Regions from separate parts of the Stenotrophomonas sp. Ker107b genome, predicted to be linked through region 2. Evidence: predicted binding sites of a transcription regulator. Region 2 holds the regulator's gene; the other holds the start of a gene.
The links. The regulator HrcA, encoded in region 2, represses chaperone genes, less so after heat shock. The targets are predictions, from matches to a motif close to TTNGCACTCNNNNNNNNNGAGTGCNAA.
Positions count from the first base shown of each region.

Region 1: the regulator HrcA is predicted to act here: its motif matches at 4,941-4,967, upstream of ACWV8V_RS13630 (co-chaperone GroES).

Region 1 is NZ_JBSPHX010000002.1:846,365-861,654, forward strand. It holds gene ACWV8V_RS13610 (TlpA family protein disulfide reductase) at 1-154, opposite strand, end outside; gene ACWV8V_RS13615 (protein-disulfide reductase DsbD domain-containing protein) at 151-2,523, opposite strand; gene cutA (divalent-cation tolerance protein CutA) at 2,523-2,861, opposite strand; gene ACWV8V_RS13625 (endonuclease) at 2,934-4,721, opposite strand; gene ACWV8V_RS13630 (co-chaperone GroES) at 5,015-5,302, shown strand; gene groL (chaperonin GroEL) at 5,394-7,043, shown strand; gene ACWV8V_RS13640 (LysR substrate-binding domain-containing protein) at 7,149-8,048, opposite strand; gene ACWV8V_RS13645 (glutathione S-transferase family protein) at 8,262-8,897, shown strand; gene ACWV8V_RS13650 (LLM class oxidoreductase) at 8,914-9,963, shown strand; gene ACWV8V_RS13655 (hypothetical protein) at 10,005-10,289, opposite strand; gene ACWV8V_RS13660 (MarR family winged helix-turn-helix transcriptional regulator) at 10,420-10,914, shown strand; gene ACWV8V_RS13665 (DNA alkylation repair protein) at 10,911-11,651, shown strand; gene ACWV8V_RS13670 (DUF6616 family protein) at 11,666-12,013, shown strand; gene aroG (3-deoxy-7-phosphoheptulonate synthase AroG) at 12,285-13,358, shown strand; gene ACWV8V_RS13680 (efflux RND transporter permease subunit) at 13,498-15,290, opposite strand, start outside.
Region 2 is NZ_JBSPHX010000001.1:810,487-825,776, reverse strand. It holds gene ACWV8V_RS03995 (EAL domain-containing protein) at 1-401, opposite strand, end outside; gene ACWV8V_RS03990 (RNA polymerase sigma factor) at 605-1,159, shown strand; gene ACWV8V_RS03985 (hypothetical protein) at 1,156-2,124, shown strand; gene ACWV8V_RS03980 (IMPACT family protein) at 2,169-2,777, shown strand; gene ACWV8V_RS03975 (ABC transporter transmembrane domain-containing protein) at 2,770-4,536, shown strand; gene ACWV8V_RS03970 (hypothetical protein) at 4,604-4,798, shown strand; gene ACWV8V_RS03965 (prephenate dehydrogenase) at 4,946-6,058, opposite strand; gene pdxY (pyridoxal kinase) at 6,055-6,963, opposite strand; gene dnaJ (molecular chaperone DnaJ) at 7,153-8,289, opposite strand; gene dnaK (molecular chaperone DnaK) at 8,454-10,382, opposite strand; gene grpE (nucleotide exchange factor GrpE) at 10,558-11,073, opposite strand; gene hrcA (heat-inducible transcriptional repressor HrcA) at 11,156-12,223, opposite strand; gene recN (DNA repair protein RecN) at 12,349-14,010, shown strand; gene fur (ferric iron uptake transcriptional regulator) at 14,136-14,543, opposite strand; gene ACWV8V_RS03925 (outer membrane protein assembly factor BamE) at 14,648-15,040, shown strand; gene ACWV8V_RS03920 (RnfH family protein) at 15,057-15,290, opposite strand, start outside.

The DNA of each region.
Region 1 (15,290 bases), on a different contig from region 2:
CGCCGGGTTGGGCTGCGGCCACCGCCGGGCGCTGCGGTGGTGGGGCGATCGCCGGGCGGGTGTCATGCCCGGCGAACCACACCCCCGTGCCGATGCCCAGCACGGCCGCGATCACGACCACCACGACCATCTGCCGTGGTGGCCGCAGGCTCATCGTGCGGTCCGCAGCAGCGCTTCTTCCACCAGCGCCTGGGTCAGCACGGTCGGCAGCACCGTCGGCGGTGCGCCCGGGCCGTAGACCACATACAGGGGCACGCCGACGGCCTTGTGCTCATCCAGGAAGGCGGTGATCTGCGGGTCGACATTGGTGTAGTCGCCGCGCATGTAGACCGCGTTGGTCCGGCGCAGGGTGTCGCGGAAGGCATCGGTGCCCAGCACCGCGCGCTCGTTGGCCTTGCAGGTCACGCACCAGTCGGCGGTCATGTTGACGAACACCACGCGGTTGTCCTGGCGCAGGCGGTCCAGCATCTGCGGTGAGTACTCCACCACGTTGTCGCTGGCCGGCTGTGCGGCCTTGGCCGGCGGATCCAGGCGGGTCACGCCCCAGACCGGATACAGCGCGGCCAGCACCAGCAGCAGGGCCAGCAGGCCGCCCACGCGCTGGCTGCGCCAGCGGCTGCGCTCGAACCACCACAGCGCCAGCGACAGGATCACCAGGCCGCCCAGCACCAGCGCCATCGCATCCACGCCGCGCTGCTTGCCCAGCACCCACAGCAGCCAGATCGCGGTGCCGTACATCGGGAAGGCCAGCACCAGCTTGAGGGTTTCCATCCACGCGCCGGGGCGCGGCAGGCGACGGGCCAGCGACGGCACGAAGCCGATCAGCAGGAACGGCAGGGCCAGGCCCAGGCCGAGTGCCAGGAACACCAGCATCGCCTGCAGGCCGGGGGCAGCAAAGGCATAGGCCAGTGCCGGGCCCATGAACGGGGCCACGCACGGGCTGGCGACCACACAGGCGAGCACGCCGGTGAAGAAATCGCCGACCGGGCCGCTGCGCGAGGCCAGCGACTGGCCGACCCCGCCCATGCTGCCGCCCAGGGTGAACACGCCCGACAGGCTCAGGCCGACGGCGAACATCAGATACACCAGCGCGGCGATGAACCACGGGTGCTGCAGCTGGAAGCCCCAGCCCGCGGCCTGGCCCGCTGCACGCAGCGCGATCACCAGCGCACCGATCGCAGCGAAGGCGACCAGCACGCCGGCGGTGTACCAGAGTGCATGGCTGCGTGCGCGCTGGCGGCTCTCGCCACTCTGCGCCACACCCAGCACCTTCAGCGACAGGATCGGCAAGACGCACGGCATCAGGTTGAGGATCAGGCCACCGGCCACGGCGAACAGCAGCAGCACCAGCAGGTTGCCCGGTGCGGCCGCCGGTGAGGCCGGCGGCGGGGTGCGCTGTGCGTTGTCGGCGCTGGCATCCGGGGTGGCGGCGGTGTCGCCCGGTGCGGCCAGGGCCGGCTCGTTCGGACGGATCAGCATCGGCTGGCTGCCGGTGCCGGCTTCACCGCGCTCACGGGCGAGGGCTCGCTTGTCGCGATTGGGCAGGGGCGCGATGACCTCGGTCTTCTGCGCGACGTCATTCGCCTTGGCGTTGATCGTGCCGGCCGGCAGCGCCAGCTTCACCCGGCGCGTCATCGGCGGGTAGCAGATGCCATCGGTCTGGCAGCCCTGGAAGGTGATCACCAGCGTGGCATCGGTTGCACTGGCCGTACTGCGGCGCAGCGGCAACGGGACGTCGATCTGGTCGAAGTACACCGCCACATCGCCGAAATGCTCATCGCGGTGCGATTTGGCGGCCGGCCATGTCGGCTTGTCCGCGCGGATGCCCGGCGCGCCTTCCAGCGCCAGCGAGGTGCGGTCGCGATACAGGTAGTAGCCCGGCGCCGGCGTGAAACGCAGCAGCACGGTGTTGCCATCGCCGACGATGGCATCGAAGCCGAAGGCGCGCTCGGACGGCAGCGGCAACGCCTGGGCGTTGCTGGTGCCGGGCAGGCGCAGCCCGCTGCCGGTGGTGTTGGCGAGTGGGGTGTTGAACGGCGAGGCGGCAGCGCTGGCGGCGGCCGGTGCGGCACTGGCCGTTCCGCTGCCACCGGCCGGCAGCTTCACCTGCAGCGTGCGCTTCTGCGGCGGGTAGCACACGCCCGCATCGGCGCAGCCCTGGTAGCGCACTTCCAGCGTGACCGTGTCGGTGCCATCGGCGGCCTTGCCCGGCAGTACGCCGGTCAGGCGTTCGCGGTAGGTCTCCACCTCGCCGAAGAAATCATCATGGTGCTTTTTGCCGGCCGGCAGCTGCAGCGCCTCGGCGTCGAACCCGGCATCGGCCTTGACCGTGGTGCGGTGGCGATACAGGTAATAGCCCGGGGCGATCTTCCAGCTGATCTCCACGCGATCGCGGTCGCGCGCCTGCGCGGTAAGCCCGAAGGCCTCATCGACCGGGAGCAGATCCTTTTCGCTGATCGCCCAGGCCGGCAGGGAGACCACGAGCAACGCGCACAGCGCGGCAATACGACGAAACAGCGTCATCAATCACTTTCCTCACGGGTCTGCGCCCGAATCCAATCCAGGTACGCCGGCAGGCCGGCGCGGGTTTCGACCGCGATGCACTCGGGGAGTTCATACGGGTGCAGGGCCTGCACGCGCGCGATCGCCGCGTCCAGGCGGCTGCCGGTGGTCTTGATCAACAGTTGGACCTCATGGTCCTCGGTGACCTCGCCCTGCCAGCGGTAAGTCGAGTGCGCCCCGTCCAGGCGCGTCACGCAGGCCGCCAGGCGTTCGTCCACCAGCGCGTGTGCCAGCCGCGTGGCGCAGGCCACGTCGGGGCAGGTGGTGAACAGCAGGAAGACGGGATCGGCAATCGACATGACCGCCGAGTATAGGACCGCAAGAGGCCAATGGTCCGACCGGCGCCGCGAGGGGGCGCCGGTCGGCCGGGCTCAGTTGGCCAGCTGGCAGGTGGCCGGCTTGGCCGAGGTGAACAGGGCCGGGGTGGCCCATTCGGGGTGGTCGATGAACGGATTGCGGTTGCCCTGGAAACTGAAGATCACCTCGTTGCGAGCGCGTTCTGCCGCGTCCGGCGGGTCGGACAGGTGCCAGTCGATCAGGGTCGAGAGCAGGCCCATGTAAGCTGGCGAGGCCGACGTTTTGACGATCTTGCTGCGGTCGTCGGTCAGCTCCAGGTCCGGCTCGGACTGCCCGGTTTTGGCATCTTTACCGCCTTCATAACGGATCGCCATGTACATCACCGCACGCGCCATATCGCCCTTGCGGTGGCCCCACACTTCGAACGAGCCGCCATTGCCATCCGGCGTGCGCACCCAGTTGGAGGTGCCCGGGTAGCCACCACTGCCGCCGCCGAATCCGTTGTTGGCCTCGGTCGCGCGTTCACCGCAGTTGCTGTCGCATTTGGCAAAGGGCTTGTTGCCGCGGTCCGCATTCCACTGTGCATCGGTCAGATACAGCATGTGGGTGTCGGTGTAGGGCGCGTAGGGCAGGCCCTTGTCGCCGGTGGTGCTGGCAAAGCCCAGCGAGTTGGGCCAGGTGTGTTCGCGGTTGTAGGTCAGCCCGCTGCCGGTGCCTGCGCGCCCGCTGACCTTGGTGTAGCTGCGGTTGCGGTAGGCATCGAGGATCTTGCCGCTGTTGTTGGGATCTTCGTCGGCGATTTCCAGGATGGTCCAGGTGCTGGTGCCCGAGCCGCTGTAGGGATAGGCGGTGTGACCCTTGATGGTCTCGTGCAGCGAGCAGCGCAACTGGCTGGGGGTGGAGGTGTTGACCCGGGCGTAATACTCCCCGGGCGTGCCGGGGTTGCCCGGATCGGGCGTGGTGGCGGTGGCCACGGTGAAGGCGATGCGTGTATCGGCGGCCGGGCGGGCGCCCTGGGCATCCTTCACGCGGGTGGCGCGGATGTCGAAGCGGCAGGCTTCCCCCGCCACCAGCGCGGTGTTGGTGGCCAGGGTGAAGCGGGTGCCGGTGGTCGGGTGGCTCAGCGGGACCGTGCCGGACTGGCCGCAGCTCAGCGCGAAGGCGCCGCTGGAGAGGGTGACCGGCTCACTGAAGGTGACGCTCAGGTCGGCGGCAGCCGGGAAGGTGCTGGCGCCCTGCTCGGGGGTGGTGGCGGTGACCGAGGGCGCGGTGTTCGGGCCGGTCGGGCCGCCGCCGCCGCTGAAGGTCTGGCCGTGGTTGCACGCGCCAAAGGTCTGCGTGGCCGATTCGGCCCAGGTGAAATGGGCGTACTGGCTGCCGCTGCCGGTCAGCTGCAGGGAGGTGCCCGGGGCGGTGCTGTTGGTCTCGCTGACCGGGATGTTCTGGCTGGTCAGGCCTGCCGCGGGGCCGCCGGCGGCCGTGATGGTGCCCTCATAGCTGAGGAACTGGACCATCTTGCCGCTGGCATCGACCAGGGCGATGCCGTCGTTGGGACCGTTCTGGATCCCGTTGGTCGGGTAGCTGACCGTGGCCAGCCGGGCGCCGCCGCAACTGGCGGTGCCGGCCGGGACCGCGTTGTTGGCGTAGACCGTGGCCGCCGAGGGGTTGCTGCCGTTGTACAGATAGAGCCGGTAGCCGGACAGGTCCTCACCGGCGGTGGCGACGACTTCGATCGCCTCGCCGACGTCCCCGGCCGGGGTGCTGTCGTCGTAATGCAGTTCATTGATGAATACATCGGCCCGGGCCGGGCTGGTGGCCAGCACCAGCAGGCAGGCCAGGGACAGCGGCGTCAGCAACCTCATCTACGACTCCTTGTGATTGGTCAATGCCGCTCGAATCTACGCAATCCAGATGACACATCGATTGGTCTGTCGGATTCGACCTTTCGCATTGAGAACTGCGTCAAACATTCACGCGCGGGCCCGGATCGGCAAAAAAAACCAGCCGCCTGCCCTTGAAAGGGGTGGGGCCAGCACCATCTCTGCTCTGTCCCGCACCGTCGGGTTTTTTCGTGAGCGTGGCTGGCAGTCGCCCTGTGCGAGTGCTAACATCGCCAGACTTTCCTAGACCAATCAACAACTTAAAAGGGTCTCACATGAGCATCAAGCCGCTTCATGACCGCGTCGTAGTCAAGCCGATCGAAGCCGACGAAATCTCGTCCGGCGGCATCGTGATTCCGGATTCCGCCAAGGAAAAGTCGACCAAGGGTGAAGTCGTGGCCGTCGGCCCGGGCAAGCCCCTGGACAACGGCAGCGTGCGCGCGCCGTCGCTGAAGGTCGGTGACAAGGTCATCTACGGCCAGTACGCCGGCAGCAGCTACAAGTCCGAAGGCGTCGAGTTCAAGGTTCTGCGCGAAGACGACATCCTCGCCATCGTCGGCTGAGTGATGCGGCCGGCCCCGTGCCGGCGCTTCCGCACTTCCTCCCGTTCAAGCAGCCGGGCATCGCCCGGCTCTACATAAAAAGGTAATCGCAATGGCTGCCAAAGATATTCGTTTCGGTGAAGACGCCCGCGCCCGCATGGTTCGCGGCGTCAACGTTCTCGCCAATGCCGTCAAGGCTACCCTGGGCCCGAAGGGCCGCAACGTCGTGCTCGAAAAGAGCTTCGGCGCGCCGACCATCACCAAGGACGGCGTGTCTGTCGCCAAGGAAATCGAACTGGCTGACAAGTTCGAGAACATGGGCGCGCAGATGGTGAAGGAAGTCGCGTCGCGCACCAACGATGACGCCGGCGACGGCACCACCACCGCCACCGTGCTGGCCCAGGCCCTGATCCGCGAAGGCGCCAAGGCCGTCGCTGCCGGCATGAACCCGATGGACCTCAAGCGCGGTATCGACAAGGCCGTGATCGCCGCCGTCGCCGAGCTGAAGAACATCTCCAAGCCGACCGCTGACGACAAGGCGATCGCCCAGGTCGGCACGATCTCGGCCAACTCGGACGAGTCGATCGGCAACATCATCGCCGAAGCGATGCGCCGCGTGACCAAGGAAGGCGTCATCACCGTTGAAGAAGGCTCGGGCCTGGACAACGAGCTGGACGTCGTGGAAGGCATGCAGTTCGACCGTGGCTACCTGTCCCCGTACTTCATCAACAACCAGCAGTCGCAGACCGCTGACCTGGACGATCCGTACGTGCTGCTGCACGACAAGAAGATCTCCAACGTGCGCGATCTGCTGCCCGTGCTGGAAGGCGTCGCCAAGGCCGGCAAGCCGCTGCTGATCATCGCCGAAGACATCGAAGGCGAAGCGCTGGCCACCCTGGTGGTCAACACCATCCGTGGCATCGTCAAGGTCGTGGCCGTCAAGGCACCGGGCTTCGGCGATCGTCGCAAGGCGATGCTGGAAGACATGGCCGTGCTGACCGGCGGCACCGTGATCTCCGAGGAAATCGGTCTGTCGCTGGAAAAGGCGACGATCAAGGACCTGGGCCGCGCCAAGAAGGTGCAGGTCTCCAAGGAAAACACCACGATCATCGATGGCGCCGGCGAGAAGGCCAACATCGAAGCGCGTGTCACCCAGATCAAGACCCAGATCGAAGACACCTCCTCGGATTACGACCGCGAGAAGCTGCAGGAACGCGTGGCCAAGCTGGCCGGCGGCGTTGCCGTGATCAAGGTCGGTGCCTCGACCGAAATCGAAATGAAGGAAAAGAAGGATCGCGTCGACGACGCCCTGCACGCGACCCGTGCAGCCGTTGAAGAAGGCGTGGTCCCGGGCGGCGGCGTTGCCCTGGTTCGTGCGGTCACCGCGCTGAGCGGCCTGAAGGGTGCCAACGAAGACCAGAACCATGGCATCCAGATCGCCCTGCGCGCGATGGAAGCCCCGCTGCGCGAAATCGTGGCCAATGCTGGCGAAGAGCCGTCCGTGATCGTCAACAAGGTCAAGGAAGGCACCGGCAGCTTCGGCTACAACGCCGCCACCGGCGAATTCGGCGACATGCTGGAATTCGGCATCCTGGACCCGACCAAGGTGACCCGTTCGGCGCTGCAGAACGCTGCCTCGATCGCTGGCCTGATGATCACCACCGAAGCGATGGTTGCCGAAGCCCCGAAGAAGGATGACGGCGCTGGCGCAGCTGGCGGCGGCATGGGCGGTATGGGTGGCATGGGCGGCATGGACTTCTGATGTAGAGGCCGGCCTTCGGTCGGCACGCATCGGAGCAGTAATGCGCCAACGCAGTACGAAAAACCCCGCCGGAAGGCGGGGTTTTTTTGTGCGCGTATCACGGGCTCACAGCGCGCTGGTCGGCGCCTCGACCTCATCCTGCAGCCAGCGCAGGAATGCCGCGATGGCCGGGTTCTCCTCGGCGCCGGGCAGGGTGACGGCGTAGTACGCAAACCGCGTCGGCCAGGGATGATCCAGCACGACGGCCAGCCGCCCGCTGGCCACTTCGGCTTCCACATACAGGTCACGCACCAGCGCGATGCCCTGACCCGCTTCTGCGGCACGGATCAGCAACACGTCGTCATCGAATGCCGGGCCACGTTCGACGCGCGGATCGGGTGGCAGGCCCAGCGCGCGGAACCACAGCGACCAGTCGCTGCGGTCCGAATCCTGCAGCAGCGGGTACTGCAGGCAGTCCACGGCCGAGTGGATCGGCGGGCCCTCGGCGAGCAGCGCCGGGCAGGCCACCGGCAACAGCACCGGCGCCGCCAGTGGGCGTGAGACCAGGCCGGGGTAGTCACCGAGACCGTGGCGGATGGCGATGTCGATACGGTCGCGACGCAGATCCGCCAGCGCCGATGAGGCCTCCACACGCACTTCGATCGCCGGGTGGCGTTCGGTGAACCGCCCCAGCCGCGGCACCAGCCAGGACGCGGCGAAGCTGGGCACGGTGCTGAGGGTGAGCGTCTGCCGGGCATGGATGGCCTCCAGCGTCGCCATGCTGTCCTGGATCTGATCGAACGCGCGCAGCAGGGCCGGGTGCACCTGTGCGCCGGCCGGGGTAAGCGCGACCCCATGAGGGGTGCGGGTGAACAGCACAACGCCGGTGCGCGCCTGCAACAGCTTGAGCTGCTGGCTGATCGCGCCCGGGGTGACCCCCATGACCGCAGCAGCGGCCTTGAGGCTGCCATGACGACCGGTTTCGACGAAGGCGCGCAGTGCGAGCAGGGGAAGGACGGCGCCCATGACCTTAGATTTTCTCTCTTGGCAGTGCAGGAAGAATCGTTCTACAGGGCGCGCTGGCCTGCGTAGCATCGTGATCATGTTGAATCACCACGGTTTAGTCCAGCTGCATTGCTTGAGCCCCGATAGCCCACCCGCAATCGACATGCGTTGCCGTCGCAGCGTGGCGTCGTGACGTGAACCCCTCCGCCATCCCTCGCCTGCAAGGAGACCGCTGTGTCCCCCGCTTCGCTGCACCTGTACACCGACAGCTCGCCCAATGGCTTCAAGATCACCATCGCGCTGGAAGAGATCGGCATCCCTTACGTACTGCATCACGTGCGCATCGACGAAGGTGAGCACCGCCATCCCGATTTCCTGCAGCTGCATCCGCACGGTCGCATTCCGGTGCTGGTCGACGACGCGACCGGTATCACCGTGTTCGAATCCGCGGCCATCCTGCTGTACCTGGCCGAGCAGAGCGGACGGCTGTTGCCCGACGCGCCACGCGCGCGCTGGGAGGCCATCACCTGGTTGATGTTCCACTCCGCCAGCGTCGGTCCGATCCTGGGGCAGCGTGTGCACGTTGAGATGTTCGCCAAGGAGCGGCATGCGCCTGCGATCGAACGCTACCGGCGCCTGAGTGCCGAATTCTTCGCCACGCTGGATCAGCGACTCGCGGACCGTCCATGGCTGGCAGGCGAGGCGTACTCCATCGCCGATATCGCCGGCTACGGCTGGACCCACATCGCCACGCTCATCGAGTTCGACTTCAGTGCCTTCCCGCACCTGAGTGCGTGGCACGCGCGCATGTCGCAGCGGCCCGCCGTGCAGCGTGGGGTGCTGCTCCCCGAACCGGCCACCGGCCCCTGACCCAGGAACGACCACGATGACCCTGTTGACTGATATCACCCCGATGCAGGCGCCACTGACCGGCGCATCCGCACCGACGTTCGCCCGCCATGCCGGCTACCAGCGCATGTTCCGCGAAGGCGCGCTCACGCTGGGCGTGTTCCTGCCGTTGCGCTTCTACCAGGGCGACATGCAGGTGCTGGCCGGGCAGGCGGATCTGGTGAGCCAGCTGGACCGCGATGGTTTTGCCGCGACCTGGGTACGCGATGTACCCCTGTTTGATCCGTTGTTCGGCGATGCCGGGCAGGTGTTCGACCCGTTTACCTATCTGGCTTTCCTGGCGGCACGCACGAAGCGGCTGGCGCTGGCCACGGGCAGTGCGATCTTCTCGCTGCGCCATCCGATCGATCTGGCCAAGTCGGCCACCACCATCGACCAGCTGTCCGGTGGTCGGCTGGTGCTGGGGATCGCCTCCGGCGACCGACCGGTGGAGTTCCCGGCGTATGGCCTGGAGCATGCAGACCGTGGCGAGCGCTTCGCCGCATCGGTGGCGTATGTCCGCCAACTCATGCAGCACGGTTCCTTGCGTATCGATTCACCCCTGGGTGCGCTGCAGGGCGTGGAGCTGCTGCCCAAGCCGGTGGCCGGGGCGATTCCCCTGCTGGTGACCGGCACCTCGCGCCAGACACTGGACTGGGTTGGGCAGCATGCCGATGGTTGGCTGACCTATCCCGAGGCAACCCATCACGCGGGCGGACCGCAGCGCCTGGCCGACAAGATCCAGGCATGGCGCCGTCTCATCCCCGACGGTGGCTTCCGCCCGCACGTCACCAACGAATGGCTGGATCTGGTCGGGGACCCGAACCATCCCCGCACGCCGCTCAGTGGCGGCTACACGCTGAGAACCGGCCGCAACGGATTGATCGATCTGCTGGGCGAGTGGCAGCGTGCCGGCGTGAACCATGCTGCGCTGGGCATCCAGTTCTCGCAGCGCCCGGCGGCCGAGGTGCTGCAGGAACTGGCCGAATACGTGCTGCCGTTGTTTCCTTCGCATGACGGGCCGCTGCCGGCCGGCACGCGCTGGTAGGCATGCCCTCCGCTCCGCCATAAGGGGCGGCGCAGCACTCGTCAGGCCGGAGAACGCACCGCGCGCAGACGCTCGCGCCAAGCGAGGCCGAGATGCGCAAGCAGGAACGACAGTACGCCGCCCACCACCAGTCCCTGCGCGTACGTCATGGGCAGCCATATCGCTGCCGCCGCGCCCAGCGCCATGCCGACCAGGCTGACGGCAACGGCAACACGTTGCCGCGCCAGATGCTGTGCCTGCACGCGCTGACGTTGCTCGACGGCCACGCGCTTGTTGTCCGGCCGCAGGATGGCCTGGGCAATCGCGTCAGCTTGGGAAGGGGTCATCGACGCATCCTTGTGGGTGATCCTGTCCCGGATCTTCGCCTGTCACCGGGGCGACGTAAAGTGCGGCGGGGTTCCAGATACGTCGCAACGACTATATAGTTAGCCGCCATATTATGTCGAAGCCGCCTGCATGCTGGAAATCAAACACCAGGCCTTCCTGACCGAGCTCGAACGTCGTGGCCAGCCGGATACGGGTGAGTTGGCGCTGTGTTTCCAGGTGCTGTCGCTGGCCAGCGCGATCGACCAGGACTGCGCGAGTCGTCTGGCACCGCTGGGCCTGAGCGAAGGACGTTTCGTACTGCTGTTCCTGCTGCGTGGTGCGGACACGGCCTTGTCGCCTCACCAGTTGGCCGAGCGCGCCGGCGTCACCCGTGCCACCGTGACCGGCCTGCTGGATGGCCTGGAGCGCGCGCACCTGGTGAGCCGCCACAGTGATCCGGACGACAAACGCCGCATCCACGTGCGGCTGACCCCGGCGGGTCAGGCACTCGCTGCGCAACTGTTCGACCAGCAGACCGACTGGATCGCCTCGCTGTTCGCCGATATCAGCCCCAGGGAACGGCGCACGCTCGGCACGCTGTTGCAACGCGTGTGGTCGCGCACCGACGCAGGGCGTGCGGCATGAAGCAGCCGGTCACCCGCGAGCGACGCGGGCAGCTGGATCGCGGTGAAGCCGAAGCCACGCACTTGGCCGAAGTGCTGGCCGTCGATTTCGCCAAGCTGATGGCCAATGTCGCACCCGGTTTGCCAGCCTCTGCGATCACCCCGATGCGCAACGCCGCCAAGCGCGGCATCACCCTGCGCATGCAGGGCGCCGCCACGCTGCTGCGCGTGCATGGTCACGGCGATCCTGCGCAGTGGTCGCGCCATGCCAGCGACACGGTACGTGGTTGGGCCTGCTATCTGATCGGCAGTGACCCTGGGTTGTCACTGGAGCACAAGCTGGATGCGCTGCGCGCGCTGGCCGATGACGCACACTTTGGCGTGCGCGAGTGGGCGTGGCTGGCCGTGCGTCCGCATATCGTCTCCGAACCGCTGCGCGTGCTGACGCACCTGCACGGCTGGAGCACCGACGCCTCACCCAACGTGCGCCGCTTCGCCTGCGAAGCGCTGCGTCCGCGGGGTGTGTGGGCCGCGCACATCACGCTGTTCAAGCAGGAACCCCACCACGCCCTGCCGCTGCTGCAGGCGCTGTGTTGTGACGCCTCGCGCTACGTGCAGGATTCAGTAGGCAACTGGCTCAACGACGCCGGCAAAAGCCAGCCCGATTGGGTCCGCGCGCTGTGCAGCGAATGGCAGGAGCACCACGCCGATGATCCGGCCAACACCTATATCCGCAAGCGCGCACTGCGCTCGCTCTGACCTCAAGGAATGCCATGTCGCACATGTTGATCGAACTGTACACCGCCACCCCTGCCTGGACTGCGCTGGACCCGGTATCGCGCGGGGCGCTCTTCGCCCGCATCGGCGCGGGTATGCAAAACGTGGACCCCGCGCGCGTCACACCGGTGGCGATGGGCCGTATCGAGCAGGACGTACCGCACACCACGGCCGAGCAGTTCTATGCGGTGTGGCAGTGCGCCGAACGGCTGGATGCCGATGCCTTGCTGGCCGCAATCGGCGCCACAGGCTGGCATGAGTACTTCACCACCACCCACGCGGTAGGTGCAGCGGGCACCCTGCAGCAGCATCTGGCTGAGCTGGCGGCGTTGCCGCGGGAGTGATGGTGCAGGCCGGGTCGGCAGCGGCTGAATGGTCATCGCAGTTGCGAATGAAACAGTTGGCACCTCCAAACCCCTGTGTTATCAATACTCCCCAATGAACGCACGCCCCGCCAATTCCTACTTTTGGTATTACTTTCCGAAGCCACCGGCGGAGGAAGGCATGCGCTCACCCTGAAGAAATTTTCAGACGCATTCCCGAAAGCCGCCAGCGCACCTGGCGGCTTTTTTGTTGCCGCCGCGCTGGGGACCCCCACTGCCAAGGAGTTACCCCATGCCCCCCCATACCGACGACCTGCGCATCCGCAAGATTGAACCGTTGACCCCGCCGGCGCAGCTGCTGGCGATGCTGCCCTGCGATGATGAAGCCTCCGATACGGTCAGCGCCTCCCGCGCGGCCCTGCACGAGATCCTGCACGGCCGCGATGACCGCCTGGCGGTAGTGATCGGCCCGTGCTCGATCCATGATCCGGTGGCCGCCATCGAATACGCCCAGCGCCTCAAGCCGCTGCGTGACGCTTACGCCGACGAGCTGGAAATCGTCATGCGCGTGTACTTCGAAAAGCCCCGTACCACGGTGGGCTGGAAAGGCCTGATCAACGATCCGGACCTGGATGGCAGCTTCAACATCAACAAGGGCCTGCGCGTGGCGCGCGGTCTGCTGCGCGACATCAACAAGCTCGGCCTGCCGGCCGGCGTTGAATTCCTCGACGTGATCTCGCCGCAGTACATCGCCGATCTGGTCGCCTGGGGCGCGATCGGCGCGCGTACCACCGAAAGCCAGGTGCACCGCGAACTGGCCTCGGGGTTGTCGTGCCCGGTCGGGTTCAAGAACGGTACCGACGGCAACATCAAGATCGCTGCCGACGCGATTGGTGCTGCCTCCAATCCGCATCACTTCCTGTCGGTGACCAAGGAAGGCGGCACCGCCATCGTGGCCACCGCCGGCAACCCGGATTGCCACGTCATCCTGCGCGGCGGCAAGACGCCCAACTACGACGCTACTCACGTGGAAGCGACCAGCCAGACGCTGGCCAAGTCGCACCTGGCCGCGCGCATCATGATCGACGCCAGCCACGCCAACAGCAGCAAGAATCCGGAAAACCAGCCCAAGGTCATCGCCGACATCAACGCCCAGTTGGCCAATGGCGAAGAGCGCATCGTCGGCGTCATGGTAGAAAGCCATCTGGTGGCCGGTCGGCAGGAACTGGTGGAGGGCCAGCCGTTGACGTACGGGCAGAGCATCACCGATGGCTGCATCGGCTGGGACAGCTCGCTGGCGGTACTGGAAAGCCTGGCCGAGGCGGTGCGTGCGCGGCGGGCGGTGCGGATCAGCGAAGCGGCATGAATCTGCTTTGATCCGGGGGTAGAGCCACCCCATGGGTGGCTGCGCGCAGCGCCGCGGCGCCTCATGCAGATCATGCAGATCATGCAGAAGCAGCCACGCATGGCGTGGCTCTACCCGCAGTGCGCCGCGCACCCGCTGATCATGAGGCGCGCCGCAGCCTCGCCAATGCCAGATAGATCGCCGGGGTGGTGTACAGGGTCAGCCACTGGCTGACCAGCAGGCCACCGACAATCGCAATGCCCAGCGGCTGGCGCATCTCCCAGCCTTCGCCGGTGGCCAGCATCAACGGCAACGTACCCAGCAACGCGGCCACGCTGGTCATCAGGATCGGCCGGAACCGCAGCCGTGCGGCTTCGCAGATCGCGTCGTACGACGACAGCCCGCGCTCGCGTTCGGCCGACAGCGCGAAGTCGATGATCAAGATGGTGTTCTTCATCACCACGCCCACCAGCAGGAACAGGCCGAGCAGCGAGATCAGGTTCAACTCATTACCGAAGGCCATCAGCGCCAGCAATGCGCCAACGCCCGCCGAGGGCAGCGTGGAGAGGATCGCCAGCGGCTGCACGAAGCTCTCGTACAGCACGCCCAGCACCAGATACACCGCCAGCATCGCGCCGAGGATCAGCCACAGCTGGCGCTCGCGCAACTTTTCGAAGCCACCGGCCTCGCCACTGAGCCGCGCCTGCACATGGGTGGGCAGCATGATCCTGGCCATGGCCTGGTCCACCGCCTTCACCGCCTGGTCCAGGGTGACGCCGGGTGCCAGCGCGAACTCGATCCACACGGAGGCGAACTGCTGGCTGTGATAGATCCGGTCCGGCGCCATGCCGTAGTCCCACCGCGCGATCGACGACAGCGGCAGGCGCTGGCCGTCCTTGCCGATCACATGGATCTGTTCCAGCGTGGAGGGATCCTGGGTGTAGCGCGGGTCCAGCTCCATCACCACGCGGTACTGGTTGAGGGTGTCGTACAGCGTGGCGACCTGGCGTTGGCTGAAGGCGTTGTTGAGCACCGAGGCGATCATGCGCATGTCCACGCCCAGGCGGGCGGCGGCATCGCGGTCGATGTCGAGCACCACCTGGCGCATGCCCTCATCGCCCTTGGATTCCACATCGACCAGCTCGGGCAGGGCGCGCAGTGCATCGGCCACCTTGGGCGTCCATTGCCGCAGCGGTTCCAGTTCGCCGGAGAGCAGCTGGAATTCGTACTGGCCGCTGTCGCCACTGCCTTCCAGCTTGATGTCCTGGTCCACCCACAGGAACATGCCGCCACCGGGAATCTTCGGCATGTTGGCGCGCAGGCGGTCGATCACCTGCTGACTGGAGACCTTGCGCTCGGCCAGCGGCTTCATCTTGATCATGATGAAGGCGTTGTTGACCCCGCTGCGGCCGCCGATGTACCCGATGATGTCGCTGATCGCAGGGTCCGCCAGCAGCAGTTTGCGGTAGGCCTCGATCTTGGGCTGCATGACCTGGAACGAGAGGCCGTCGTCGCCGCGCGCGAAGCCACGCAGCTGCGCGGTGTCCTGTTTGGGCACGATGCCCTTGGGCACCTGCTGGAACAGCCACACATTCAGCGCGATCACGCCGGCGAACAGCAGCAGCGGCAGCGCGAGCCAGCGCAGCATCGTCTGCAGGCTGCCCACATAGGCACCGCGCAGGCGTTCGAACAGCGCGGTGCCGGCGCGCTGCAGCCCATTGCCGGGACCGGGGCGCGGCTGCCCGAGCAGGCGCGCGCACAGCATCGGGGTCAGGCTGAGCGAGACCAGCAGTGAGACGCCCATCGCCGCCACCAGGGTCAGCGAGAACTCGCGGAACAGCTTCTCGACGAAGTCATCCAGGAACAGGATCGAGATGAACACAACGGCCAGCGCGATGTTCATCGACAGCAGCGTGGCACCGACTTCACCCGCGCCCCGCAGCGCGGCGGTCA
Region 2 (15,290 bases):
TTGGATTCCTCCAGCGAGGCGATTTCGCGGCGCTGCCGGGCCAGCGACAACGTGCCCTGGAACAGACTGCGCGCGGCCGCCCACCAGCTGTCGGCAGGCGCGTCGCCGCAGGGCAGTGTCACGCTCAGCGTCAACTCGGCGCCGATATGCGTCCAGGATTGCTGCGAGGCCATCGCGGCAGCGGGCTCATGCCGGCGTGCCGGGGCCGGGTCTGCGCCGTGGCGATCCCCGTCTGGATGGCATTGGGTGCCCTCGCCGAGGACCGGATCCGACCAGGCCAGCGCGACCACGGCGCCACCGGGCAGCAGGGCGCACAACGCCCTGGCGACGGCGGCAGGGATCACCGCATCACCATCGCATTGCACTGCAGAGGTCATCATCTGACTGGACACGTTGCTCATCCCTACGGGTACCGGCTGCACGGCACCTCCCCTGCCTGCGAGCATAACGCGCCGACCGGGGGGAAATGGAAGCGCATCAACCCCATCGGCCGCCGATGGACGTTGTTCCTGTTGTCTCCCAGGCCATCCCCATGCCCCCCAGCAACCTCGCCCGGCTGCCCATCGACTATGCGAACACCCCCGCAGCGCTTACTCTGTGCGGCGTGGACGCCCTTGCCCTGCCGACCGATGAAGCACTGATGCTGGCCTGGGCCGGTGGCGACCTGCGTGCGTTCGAGGCGCTGTACGGCCGGCACCGCAGCCGCCTGTACAGCTTCCTGCTGCGCCAACTGCGCGATGGTGCGCTGGCAGATGAGATGTTCCAGGATGTCTGGCAACGCGTGATTGCCGCCCGTGCCGGCTGGCAGCCCGAAGCCGCTTTCACGACCTGGTTGTTCCGGATCGCCCACAACCGCCTCAACGACCATTGGCGCGCCGCACGGCACCGGCCGTCGGCCCCGATCGACGCCGATGAACGTGTCGCGGCGATCACCGATGCGCGGACGCCGGAAACCCAGCTGTCCGAGTTCGAGCAACGCCGTCAGCTGCAGTTGGCGATGGAACAGCTGCCGCCGGAGCAGCGCGAGGTCCTGCAGTTGCGCCTGGAACAGGAACTGAGCCTGGAAGAGATCGCCGAGATTACCGGCGTCGGCCGTGAGACGGTCAAATCGCGACTGCGCTATGCCATGGACAAACTACGTGCGGGGTTGAGCGGATGAACCGCCCGGATTCGCTGACCCCGGAAGAACGCGAACTGGCCCGGCTGCTGGGTCGGCCGAGCGCGACCGGTCCCGCACCTGCGATCGACGAGGCCGTGCTCGCAGCCGCGCGAACGGCCGTGGAAGCACCGGCCGCCGACGCGGCGACCTGGAAGCTGCCGTCGGCTGCGCCGGTGCGGGCAACGCGCCCGCGTTCGCGTCTGCCGGCGGTGTTCGGCCTCGCCGCCTCGGTGATCTTCGCGGTCGGCATCGCCTGGCAGCTCAAGCCCGAGGATCCGCCAGCACCACCGCTGGCCGAACCGGTTGCCGCACCCGTGCCGGGCGCCGCCGCATCGAGCACCGCAAGGACGGAGGCTGCGCCGGCACTGGACGCCGCACCGCCACCGGCCCCGGTCGCTGCACCGCCCGTGGTCCAGCAAGAGCGCATTGCGAAAGACCCAGCGGCCGCCACCGCGCCAACCTCGGCGCCTGCGCCCGAGCGTGCGCAAGCGGTCGCCCCGCCCCGCCCGGAAGTGATCGCCGTCCCTGCGCCGCCTGCCCCCGCGCCCGCACCGGCGCCGATGATGTCCGCCCCGGCACCCGAAGCGGCCTCGGCCCATGCCATGGACGCGAGCGAGCCCGCGCTGGACAGCGTGGTGGTGACCGGCTCCTCGATCGACCGCGCAGCACCGCGTGGGTCGCTAAAAAGCGCCGCGCCGGCCAAGCCTGCACCCGGTGCACCCGGCGTGATGCGCCGCGCCGCCGCGCCGATGGCGGCCCCCGCCTCGGCAGACGACGCCGTACGCGCGTTGCATCAGGCGGTCGCTGCCGATGCCAGCCTGCCGCGCAAGCAATGGCTCAAGCGCATCCGCGAGCGACGCGATGCCGGCGATGTGGATACCGCACGTGCCAGCCTGGAGCGTTATCTGCAGCAGTACCCGGAAGTGCGCATCCCGCGCGATCTCCGCCAGCTGCTCGAGAACTGACGCGGCGCGTACGGTGATCAGGCATCCCCACTAGAATGGTGGGAATGCCCGATACGCTCGCCACCCCCGTCAGCCACAGCCTGGAGATCAAGCACAGCCGCTTCATCGCCCATGCCGCGCCGATCCAAAATGCGGCGGCCGCGCTGGAGTTCCTGCAGCAGGTCGCCGTCGCCGATGCCACCCACAACTGCTGGGCCTACCGCTACGGCAACGACTACCGCTCCAGCGACGATGGCGAGCCGTCCGGCACCGCCGGGCGCCCGATCCTGGCCGCCATCGATGGCCAGGGCTTCGACCGGGTGATGGTGGTGGTGACACGCTGGTACGGGGGCATCAAGCTGGGTGCCGGTGGCCTGGTCCGCGCGTATGGCGGGACCGCCGCCGAGTGCCTGCGGGTGGCCCCGCGGGTGCCCCTGATCGCCATGGCCGAGCTGGACGTGCAGGCCGGCTTCGAGGATCTGGGCCCGCTGCATGCCGCCCTGGGCGCCCATCTGGCCGAGAAAGTGGACGAAGCGTTCACCGCCGACGGCGTGAACCTGCACCTGCGCTTGCCGGCCGATCAGGTCGAACCGTTGAAAAACCGCCTCCGCGACGCCACTCGTGATCGTGTCCGTATTGAATCCCGCATCGAACCAGGCCCATCGAATGACTGACGCACCCGTTCCGAACGACACGCCGATGCGCCGATTGGGCAGCTTGAACACCTTGTGGCCGTTCGTGCGCCGGCACGTCGGACTGTTCAGTGCCTGGCTGGTGGCCTTGGCAGTGTCCTCGGTGGCCACCCTGAGCCTGCCGGTCGCGGTGCGCCAGATGATCGACCACGGCTTCACCAGCGGCGGCCAGATCAACAAGGCGTTCGCGCTGCTGTTCCTGGTCGCGGTGGTGCTGGCGCTGGCCACCGCCGCGCGCTTCTTCTTCGTCTCGCTGCTGGGCGAAAAGGTGGTCGCCGATCTGCGCAGCCGTCTGTATGCCCATCTGATCACGCTCGGCGCCGGCTTCCACGACCGCAGCCGCAGCGGCGAGCTGGTCTCGCGCCTGACTGCCGACAGCGAACTGCTGCGCAGCGTGATCGGCTCGACCATGTCGGTGGCCCTGCGCAGCAGCGTGACCGTGGTCGGCAGCCTGGTGATGCTGTTCGTCACCAGCCCGCATCTGGCGGCATGGTCGCTGGTCGGCATTCCGCTGGCGGTGTTGCCGATCATCATCGGCGCCCGCCGCCTGCGCAACATCGCGCGCGCCAGTCAGGACCGCATCGCCGATGCCAACAGCCTGGCCTCGGAAACGCTGGGCGCGGTACGTACCGTGCAGGCCCATGCGCGCGAGCCGTATGAACGCGGCCGCTTCAATGCGGCGCTGGGCGATGCGATCGGTGCCGCGCGCCGTCGCATCCGCGCCCAGTCGATCGTCACGGCGAGCGCGATCGTGCTGGTGTTCGGCGCCATCGTCGGCGTGCTGTGGCTCGGTGCGCACGAGGTGATCGACGGCAACATGAGCGCCGGTACGCTGGGCCAGTTCGTGCTGTATGCGCTGATCGGTGGCGGCTCGGTCGGTGCGTTGGCCGAGGTCTGGAACGAACTCCAGCGTGCGTCGGGCGGCATGGGCCGCATTGCCGAGCTGCTGCAGGAAGACGTGGAGATCACCGCCCCGGCCCATCCCACCCCGTTGCCGCAGCCACTGCGCGGCGAAATCCGTTTCGAGGATGTGGTGTTCCACTACCCGCAGCGCCCGGATACCGCCGCGCTGGACCATGTGGACCTGCACGTGCGTCCGGGTGAAACGGTCGCGCTGGTCGGCCCGTCCGGCGCCGGCAAGAGCACCATCCTGTCGATGCTGCTGCGCTTCCACGATCCGGCGGCCGGTCGCATCCTGGTCGATGGCGTGGATCTGCGCGAGGTCGATCCGGCGCAGCTGCGCGAACAGCTGGCACTGGTGCCGCAGCAGCCGACCCTGTTCGCCAGCAGTGCGTTCGAGAACATCCGCTACGGCCGCCTTGAAGCGACCGACGAAGAAGTGCAGCGCGCGGCCGAAGCCGCCGAGGCCGATGAATTCCTGCAGGCCCTGCCCGAAGGCTATGCCAGCGAGCTGGGCGAGCGCGGCGCGCGCCTGTCCGGCGGCCAGCAGCAGCGCATCGCGATCGCGCGCGCCCTGCTCAAGAACGCACCGATCCTGCTGCTCGATGAAGCCACCAGTGCACTGGACGCACAAAGCGAGCGCGCGGTGCAGCAGGCGCTGGAGCGGTTGATGGCCGGCCGCACCACCTTGGTGATCGCGCACCGCCTGGCCACCGTGCTGAAGGCTGACCGCATCGTGGTGATGGACCACGGCCGCATCGTCGCCCAGGGCACGCATGCCGAGCTGCTGGCCGAGGGCGGTCTCTACGCGGAACTGGCGCGCCTGCAATTCATCGATTGATGACGGCCCGGTAACACCGGCCATCGCATCCTGCAGCCCTCACTGGACGCGCTGCAGGAGGTGTTTCATGTCGTTCCGACAGTTCCCCGCCACCGACGCCAATGGCGACGATTACGTCATCATCGAGTTCAAGGATGAGCAGGCCGATGCCGCTGCAGGCACCGGCGAGAGTGCGCGCTATGAGCTGGCCGATGGCCGCCGTCTGATCCGCGACGGCCGCGAGTTCCGCACGGCGGGCGGCGAGCTGACCCTCGTCACCTGAGGCGTTGAAAAAAAGTGACGCGGATGTTGGTCAATTTTTGACCAAGCATCTTGACAGCCTTTTACTGCAAGGCGCGTACGCACTTATCCACACGTTTGTGCGCAGATCATCCACACCCCCTGTGGATGAATGCTGCAGCGCACCGTGTCAGCGCACCAGCACGCGGCCGATACCGGAGGCATCGATCTCGATGGCCGCGGCCTGCAGCGCGAGGGCATCGCTGCCTGCCACGAAGCCCACCCGGAAGTGCACCTCACCGGCCGGCGTACGCGAGGAATGGATCGAGGCCAGGCTGACCCGGTGCCGTTCGAACACATGCAGCAACTCGCGCAACGAGCCGGGCCGGTCTTCGGGCAGGTGCACACTGATCGCGTTGCGTTCGGTGAGATCGGCCAGCAGGTAGCCGACCCGCTCGAAGGTGTAATTGCCGTCGGCCAGCACCTCCGCGCCCAGGCTGTCGCGGTTGTCCAGCAGCAACTGCTGGCGGAACGCCGCGCGCGCCGCGTCATCGCCCTGCTCCAGCTGCGATCGCAGCTGCTGCAACTGGGCCAGCAACCGGTCCAGCATCGGCGCCACGTGCGGGTTGCCGAACTGGATGTCTTCGTAGATCGCCGGATTGAGCGAGAGGATGCGCGCGATGATCGCGGTATCCAGCTCGAACGAGGCCGAGCGATACGGCATCAACGCCGGCAAGGCACCGAGGATCGGCGCGTATTCGCGCAGCACACCGGCCTGGGCCAGATGCGTGGCATGCACCATCGCCTGCACCAGTGCCATGACCTGGTCGTGATGCTCCGGCGTGGCGCGTACGCACTCCGCTTCCAGTGCCTCGCACAGCTGCTGCACGAACGGCTGCCACCGCGACAGGCGCGCCTCGCAGACCACCATCACCCTGCCCTTCAGCGTCGGCGCCTTGGGCGGGGCCGTCATCGGATGCAGGCCCACCACCTCCGCCTGCGAGGCAAGCATCGCCTCCACCGGGGCCGATTTCACCGAGGTGACATCCAGCCACAGGCGACCGGCTTCACGACCGGCCGAGCGGGCCACGTAGTCGGCGATCAGCGCGGGCGTGTGCCGGATCGGTGCCGAGAAGATCAACACCTCGGCGCGATCAAGCAGCGTTTCCGGATTGTCCGACGATGCGTCGGCCGGGTCATGGCCGATCACCTCCAGACCCAGACGCTGCTCCAGGAAGCCGCGCAGCCAGCGCCCGTAGGCACCGTCGCTGCCGACGATGCCCACCACCGGCGTCAGACTCACGCCAGACGCTCGGCGACGAAGCGATCCGGCAGTGCCAGCGCCGCCGGCGCCGCGGCCAGCACATCGAACTCTTCGTGGCCGTTGGCCAGCGTGGTCTCCAGTGCGACGTGCACGCCGGCGATGGCACGCGAGATCGCCTGTTCGAAGGTTTCCCCCCGCAGCAGGAAGGCGACCAGCAGCGACATCAGCACGTCACCCGTGCCCGCCACATCCACTGGCAGGTGCGGTGAGGACCAGCGCCAGATCGCGTCGCGGCTCACTGCAAGCGTGACCAGTTGGCCCGGATCGCCGCCGACGCTGTGCGCCAGCACCCACTTCGGCCCACGCGCCAGCAGCGCCTGCGATGCGGCGATCGCATCGTCCTGGGCCAGGCTTGGCATGCCGGTCAGGCGGCCGAGTTCAAACGCATTCGGCGTCACCAGCCAGGCATGCGGCAGCAGCCGTTCGGCGAAGACCTTTTCCAGGCCCGGCTCGACATAAGGGCCGGTGTGGGTGTCGCCAATGACCGGGTCCAGGCAGTAGCGCAGCTGCGGCGAGGACGGCAGCACCGCATCGAGCCAGTCGGCGAAGGCTGCACCGTTGCCGACGCTGCCGAAGTAGCCGGACACCAGCATCCGCGCCCGCTGTGGCAGGCCGCGCTCACCGGCGCCGAGCAGCAGGTCGGCAAACCAGTCCGAAGGCAGCACGCGGCCGCGCGTGGTCTCATAGAACGGCGCGTTGCTGAGCAGCGTGGTGGGGATTTCGGCCACGCGCACGCCGAGCGCACGCAGCGGCGGCACGGCCGCGCTGTTGCCGGCATAGCCGTAGACCAGCTGGGACTGCACCGAGATGACGTCGACCGGCGACGGACCGTCCGGGCGCTGGCGGCGGCCGTGGACCAGGTGGCTTTCGAGGGATTCGTTCATGCCGACATTTTACGCCTGCGAGTCGCTCCAGGCGCGGCGGAAGGTGGGTCGAGCGGTGGACCGTGTCGAGAGCACCGGCGGCCCAGAGAGGCCCGTTTTTCCGCGCGCGGACCACACACGTACGGCCGCGCACAAAAAAGGCCCCCTGTCGCCAGGGGGCCTTCGGTAGTTCACGGCAACACGTGACGCTTACGACGTCATGCGATCCCAGAAGCCCTTCACCCCATCGATGAACGTCGCCGACTTCGGCGAATGCTTGCGCGCTTCCTCACCGGTGAAGGTGGTTTCGAACTGTTCCAGCAGCTTGCGCTGCTCCGGGGTGAGGTTGACCGGGGTCTCCACCACCACGCGGCAGTACAGGTCGCCTTCGCTGCGGCTGCGCACCGAACGCACGCCCTTGCCACGCATGCGGAACAGTTTGCCGGTCTGGGTCTCGGCCGGGATGCGGATTTCGGCGTAGCCGCCCAGCGTGGCCACACGGACGGTATCGCCCAGGGCCGCCTGCGAGATGCGGATCGGCACTTCGCAGTGCAGGTCGTCGCCATCGCGCTGGAAGATCGCGTGCTCACGCACCCGCACTTCCACGTACAGATCGCCTGCCGGGGTGCCGGCCGGACCGGCCTCGCCTTCACCGGACAGACGGATGCGGTCGCCGGTGTCGACGCCCGCAGGCACCTTGACCGACAACACCTTGTCTTCCTCGACACGGCCATTGCCGTGACAGGTCTTGCAGGGGTTCTGGATGATCTGGCCACGGCCGTTGCAGTGGTGGCAGGCCTGCTGCATCGCGAAGATGCCGCGCTGGATGCGCACCTGGCCCTGGCCACGGCAGACCGAGCAGGTCTCGACCTTGCCATCTTCCGAGCCGCTGGCGTTGCAGTCATCACACTCGACCAGACTCGGAATCTCGATGCGGCGTTCCACGCCCATCACCGCTTCTTCCAGGTCCAGCTCCATCACGTAACCGATGTCGGCACCGCGACGGGCCTGGCGCGGACCACCACCGCCGGCGCCACCGCCGAAGATGTTGCCGAAGATGTCCCCGAAGATATCGCCCATGTCCGGGCCACCCGGACCACCGCCACCGCCGCCCATGCCGTGCTCGAACGCGGCGTGGCCGTGGGCATCGTACATCCGGCGCTTGTTGCCATCGGACAGGGTTTCGTAGGCTTCCTTGCATTCCTTGAAGGCGGCCTCGGCCTCGTTGTCACCCGGATTGCGGTCCGGATGGAACTTCATCGCGCAACGGCGATAGGCCTTCTTCAGTTCTTCATCGCTGGCGGTGCGGGACACGCTCAGCACTTCGTAGTAATCGCGCTTGCTCATAACTTGAATCGGGTTCCGGAAGTCGGGATTCGTCAAAACGGAAGAGCGGCACCAGGTCCGCTCTTTCGCCGGGCGCCCCGACAGGCCGGGATACGGCTGTCAGGACCAGAAGGGGGATATGACAACGGGACGTTGCCTGCGCAACGTCCCGTGTCATGGCCGGATCAGGACTTCTTGTCGTCCTTGACTTCGGTGAACTCGGCGTCGACCACATCGTCGTGCGCGCCGCTGTTGCCACCGGCATCCGGGCCCGGTGCCGCGCCGCCCTGCTCGGCTGCCGCGGAGGCCGCGAACAGGGCCTGGCCGGCTTCTTCCAGCACCTTCGACTTGGCTTCGATCTGGGCCTTGTCGTCGCTCTTCATCGCGGTTTCCAGATCGGCCAGGGCCGACTCCACCTTGCCGATCACATCGCCACCGACCTTGCTGCCGTGCTCGGTGATCGCGGTACGGGTACCGTGGATCAGCGCGTCAGCCTGGTTGCGGGCCTGGACCAGCTCATGGAACTTCTTGTCTTCTTCGCGGTTGGCTTCCGCGTCGGCGACCATGCGTGCGATCTCGTCCTCGGACAGACCCGAACCGGCCTTGATCTCGACCTTCTGTTCCTTGTTGGTCTTCTTGTCCTTGGCCGACACGTGCAGGATGCCGTTGGCGTCGATGTCGAAGGACACTTCCACCTGCGGCAGGCCGCGCGGCGACGGCTCGATGCCGGAGAGGTCGAACTTGGCCAGCGACTTGTTGAAGCGGGCCTGCTCGCGCTCACCCTGCAGCACGTGCACGGTCACGGCCGACTGGTTGTCCTCGGCGGTGGAGAACACCTGCGAGGCCTTGGTCGGGATGGTGGTGTTCTTCTCGATGATCTTGGTGAACACGCCACCCAGGGTCTCGATGCCCAGCGACAGCGGGGTCACGTCCAGCAGCAGCACGTCCTTGACGTCGCCACCCAGCACGCCGCCCTGGATCGCAGCACCCAGTGCCACGGCTTCGTCCGGGTTGACGTCCTTGCGCGGTTCCTTGCCGAAGAACTCGGTCACCGCCTGCTGCACCTTCGGCATGCGGGTCTGACCGCCGACCAGGATCACTTCACCGATGTCGCTCGACCGCAGGCCGGCATCGTTCAGCGCGATGCGGCACGGCTCGATCGACTTCTTGATCAGGTCTTCCACCAGCGCTTCCAGCTTGGCGCGGGTCAGCTTGATGTTCAGGTGCTTCGGGCCCGACGCGTCAGCGGTGACGTACGGCAGGTTCACTTCGGTCTGCTGGCTGGTGGACAGCTCGATCTTGGCACGCTCGGCGGCATCCTTCAGGCGCTGCAGGGCAAGCGGATCCTTGCGCAGGTCGATGCCCTGGTCCTTGTTGAACTCGTCGACGAGGTATTCGATGACGCGGTTGTCGAAATCTTCGCCGCCCAGGAAGGTGTCACCGTTGGTGGCCAGCACTTCGAACTGCTTCTCACCGTCGACGTTGGCGATCTCGATGATCGACACGTCGAAGGTGCCGCCGCCCAGATCGTACACAACGATCTTGCGGTCACGGCCGTCACCCTTGTCCAGGCCATAGGCCAGGGCAGCAGCGGTCGGCTCGTTGATGATGCGCTTGACTTCCAGACCGGCGATGCGGCCGGCGTCCTTGGTGGCCTGGCGCTGGCTGTCGTTGAAGTAGGCCGGCACGGTGATCACGGCCTCGGTGACGGTCTCACCCAGGAACGCTTCGGCGGTCTTCTTCATCTTCTCCAGCACGCGGGCGGAGATTTCCTGCGGGGCCATCTTCTTGCCGTCGCTGGTCTGCACCCAGGCATCGCCATTGTCATGGGCCAGGATGCCGTAGGGCACGTGCGCGATGTCCTTCTGGACTTCAGCGTCGGTGAACTTGCGGCCGATCAGGCGCTTGACGGCGTAGAAGGTGTTCTTGGGGTTGGTTACGGCCTGGCGCTTGGCCGAGGCGCCGACCAGGACTTCGCCGTCCTTGGTGTAGGCAACGATGGAGGGCGTGGTGCGATCGCCTTCCGCGTTTTCGATGACGCGGGCCTTGCCGCCGTCCATGATCGCCACACACGAGTTGGTGGTGCCGAGGTCGATACCAATGATCTTGCCCATGAGGGAGACTCCTGAAAGTTCTGGGTACATCCGGCAGCTGCCGGGTTATGAATGGGATGTGTGGGACGCTGCGGACACTTTCAAGCCGTCCATCAAACACAGTGTCCGATGGCGACCCAACGCGTTCAGCGTCCGGCCGAGCCGCCGGGCCTGGCCCGGCGGACCGACCTGTGGATCAGTCGCGGGCGACCACGACCAGCGCCGGCCGCAGCAGGCGGTCGTTGAGCAGGTAGCCCTTCTGGAACACCTGGACCACGCTGCCGGGCGCCGCGCCGGGCGCGTCGACCTGGCTGATGGCCTGGTGGTGGTCCGGGTTGAAGGTCTGGCCGGTCGGGTCGAGCAGGGTCAGGCCATTGTCGGCGGCGACCTTGAGCAGCTGCTTGTAGGTCAGTTCGAGACCTTCGCGCAGCGGGCTCGGCTCGCTGCCGGCGGCATTGAGGCCGGCGTCGAGGCTGTCGAACACCGGCAGCAGTTCGCCGAGCAGCTTCTCATTGGCGAAGCGGCGCGCCTGTTCCACGTCGCGGGCAACGCGTTTGCGCTGGTTGTCCAGGTCGGCGCGTTCGCGCAGCGACTCCGAACGCAGCAGGGCCAGCTCGTTGTGCAGGCTGTCCAGCTGCTGCTGCAGGGACGGCTCAGCGGCCGGCTCGCCGGCGGGATTCTGGGATGCGATATCGGGCTGATCTTGGTTCATTTCCGGATCCTTGGCGGTGACTCTCCGCCTCCACCCACCCCTATGTGGGCGCGGCTACGGGATTCAAGAGTCCAGGGCCGCTTTATGCGCGATCGCGGGACAATCCGCCGCCAGCAGGCGAGCCCAGCGCGGCCCCCAGCACCTGGGCGGTGGCTTCCACGAGCGGGATCATGCGGTCGTAGGCCATCCGCTTCGGGCCGATCACCCCCAGCACCCCCAGCACCTGGCCGTCGGCCGAGTACGGGGCGGTGACCAGCGAGACGCTTTCCAGCGGCATCACCCCGGTCTCCTCGCCTATGAAGATGCGCACCCCCGGGGCCTGGATGGTGCGCTCGAGCAGCTGCAGGATCTCGCGCTTGCTGGCGAACACATCGAACAGCTCGCGCAGGCGCTCCAGATCGGACAGGTCCTGCACGCCCATCAGGCGGGTCTGCCCGGCCAGCACCATGTCATCGGCCGGCGGCACCATCGCCTGCTCGGCCAGCTCGATGCTGTGCGCCAGCAACTGCTCCATTTCCGACTGCGCATCGCGCAGCTCCAGCAGCAGCCGGGCCCGGATCTCAGCCAGCGGCCGACCGGCGCAGTTGGCATTGAGGTAGTTGGCGACCTGCTCCAGCTCGCCGGGATTGAAGCCGCGGCGCGGCTCGATCACCCGGTTCTGCACCTCGTTGTCGGCAAACACCAGGATCGCCAGCACCCGGCGCGCGTCCAGCGCCACGAAATCGATATGCCGGAACGCGAACTGCTCCCGGCGCGGGGCGCTGACCACCCCGACGAAATGGCTCATCGCCGAGAGCAGCTCCGAGGCACTGCCGAGCAGGGCCTGGGTGCCGGTGCCGGTGGCCAGCTCGGTGCGCAGGCGGCTGAGCTCGCCCTCGCCCGGCGGCTGCATCTTGACCAGGCTGTCCACGAACACCCGGTAGCCGTGCGCGGTCGGCACCCGGCCGGCCGAGGTATGCGGCGAGCTGAGCAGGCCCAGGTCTTCGAGGTCGCCCAGGATGTTGCGGATCGTGGCCGGGCTGACATCCAGGCCAGCATGCCGGGCAAGGGTCTGCGAGCCGACCGGTTCGCCATCCTGGATGTGGCGCGCGATCAGCGTCCGCAGCAGATGGCGGGCACGCGGGGCGAGATGGGACGCGGAAGGATGCATGGAATCAGCCTGTGAGACGCCCACTTAGATAATGGCTGCACGGGGCGTTGGCAAGTCATTGGAGACGCCCCCCGCCCATGCTAGCGTGCGCGGCTTGGAGACGCCCCTCGTGTACAACGTAGACCATGCTTAGACATCTATCGATCAAGGATTTCGCGGTCGTCCGCGCCACCGAGCTGGAATTCGGCGCCGGCATGACCGTGGTCTCAGGTGAAACCGGCGCGGGCAAGTCGCTGATGGTGGACGCGCTGGGCTTTTTGTCCGGGCTGCGCGCCGACAGCGGCGTGGTCCGCCACGGCGCTGCGCGCGCCGAGCTCTCGGCCGAATTCGCGCCGCTGGCCGACGCCCCTGCCCGCCAGTGGCTGCGTGACAACGAGCTGGACGACGAAGAACAGTGTCAGTTGCGACGGGTGATCCGCGCCGACGGTGGCTCGCGCGCCTTCATCAACGGCCGCCCGGTGACGCTGACCCAGCTGACCGAGCTGGCCAGCATGCTGGTCGAGATCCACGGCCAGCACGAACAGCAGGCCCTGCTCTCGCGCCCCTCGCAGCTCTCGCTGCTGGATGCCTTCGCCCGCAACGATGCCGAGCGCGCCCAGGTCCGGCAGACCGCGGCACGCTGGCAGACGCTGGTCGATGAAGCCGAGGCGCTGTCGCGCCAGGGCGACGTGAGCGACCGGATCGGCTATCTGGAACACCAGCTCAGCGAGCTCAAGCGCGAAGACCTGGACCCGGCCTCGATCGCCACCCTGGGCAGCAGCCACCGCCGCCAGGCCCATGCCAGCGCGCTGATCGGCGCCTGCGACGTGGCGGTGAGCCGCCTCAACGGCGATGACGAGGTCTCGGTCCTGCAGCTGCTGCAGCAGACCCGGCATGATCTGGCCCGCGTGGCCGAACACGACAGCCGGCTCGGCGAGGTCGATGCCCTGCTCGACAGCGCCGCCATCCAGCTGGACGAAGCGTTGTCCCTGCTCGACCGCGTCCATGACGACCTGGATGCCGACCCGGAGCAGTTCGAGGATATCGAGCGCCGTCTCGGCCGCCTGCACGACCTCGCGCGCAAGCACCGCGTGCCGATGGAAGCGCTGGGCGAGCACCGCGACGCCATGGAGGCCGAAGTCGAGCAGCTGCGCGGTGCCGACGAGCGCCTGCAGGCCCTGGCCGGCGAGATAGACCGTGCCGCCGGCCAGTGGAAGACCGTGGCCGAGGTGCTCAGCGCCAGCCGCCGGAAGGCCGCCAAGGCCCTGTCGGACACCACCACCACCCTGATCGGCGAGCTGGGCATGGGCGGCGGTCAGTTCCTGATCGATATCGAGCCGCAGACCGTGGTCAAGCCGGACCCGAACGGGGCCGAACGGGTCGAGTTCCTGGTCGCCGCCAACGCCGGCCAGCCGCCGCGCGCCCTGCGCAAGGTCGCCTCGGGCGGTGAACTGTCCCGTATCTCGCTGGCGATCGAAGTCGCCGCGCTGGGCCTGGATGCGGTGCCGACCATGGTCTTCGACGAGGTCGATTCGGGCATCGGTGGCGCCGTGGCCGACATCGTCGGGCAGAAGCTGCGCGCCTTGGGCGAGAAGCGTCAGGTGCTGTGCGTCACCCATCTGCCGCAGGTCGCCTCCAAGGGCCACGCCCACTACCGGGTCAGCAAGGCGCCGGTGGACGGCATGACCCAGAGCGCGGTCGAAAAGCTCGATACCAAGGCCCGCGAGGAAGAGCTGGCCCGGATGCTGGGCGGCGTGGAAGTCAGCAAGGAAGCCCGGGCCGCGGCGCGCAAGCTGCTCCAGGCCTGAGGCCCCCGTGATCGGTAGTGCCGGCCGCTGGCCGGCGCCCCGCCGGAACCGGCGCCTCACCCTGAAAACGAAAACCCCGGGCATGCCCGGGGTTTTTTGATCGCATCCGGGCAGCCTGCAGGCCGTTACCGACGCTTCTTGCGGACGTACAGCACCAGCGAGTGCTCTTCCAGCTCGTAGCCGTGGTCGGCCGCGATCTTGCGCTGCAGTTCCTCGATCTCGTGGCTTTCGAACTCGATGATCTTGCCGCTGTCCACATCGACCATGTGGTCGTGGTGACCGCCGCGGTCCAGCTCGTAGACGGCCTGACCGCCTTCGAAGTTGTGCTTCAGCACCAGGCCGGCGGCCTCGAACTGGGTCAGCACCCGGTACACCGTGGCCAGGCCGATCTCGTCGCCGTGCTCCAGGAGCTGGCGGTAGATGTCTTCGGCTGTCATGTGGTGGCTGGCATTGCGCTGCTCGAGCAGCGCCAGGATCCGCATACGCGGATGGGTCACCTTGAGGCCGACTTTGCGCAGGTCGTGGGTTTCCATACTTCTCCGTTCATTGGCGATTTAGCGCCAGCTGCCTCGGATTGGGTCGCGGCGACACGTCAGGAGTGTATCATCGACTCGATTTCCCCAAACGCCATTCCCCGATGCGCAATCTCCTGCTGGTCGCCGCCGTTGCCCTGTCCACCACGGGCTGCGGCATCATTTACAAGCAACCCATCTATCAGGGCAACCTGATCCGGGAGCAGGCCGTCGGTCAGCTGCAGGTGGGCCAGAGCAAGCAGCAGGTTGGTGCCCTGCTTGGTACGCCCTCCATCGCGGACCCGTTCCACGCCCAGCGCTGGGACTACACCGCCAGCCAGCGCGTCAACCGCGTGGGCAAGACGGAAGTGAAGAACTTCACCGTCTACTTCGAAAACGACGCGGTCACCCGTTGGGACGGCGAGTACTTCGCCAGCGACGACGCCGAGCTGGCCCGCAGCACGCTGCGCCAGTTCGGCCGCAACCTGCCCAAGGACAAGAAGAAGCGCGGCCGCTGAGGCCCGCCTTCTTCACTCAGCTGCCGGCGCGTGCGCGCCGGCGGCGGTTGTCTTTCGGGTCGGCCAGCAGCGGACGCAGCAGCTCGACCCGGTCGCCCTCGCGCAACGTCTGATCCGGCCTGGCCAGCAGGCCATGCACGGCCACGGCCGGGCATTGCGCGCTGCCGTCGATGCCCGCGGCTTCTATGGCATCGGCGACAGTGACCCCCTCAGGCAGGGTCAACCTCCTCGCGTCGACGCGATCAGGCCA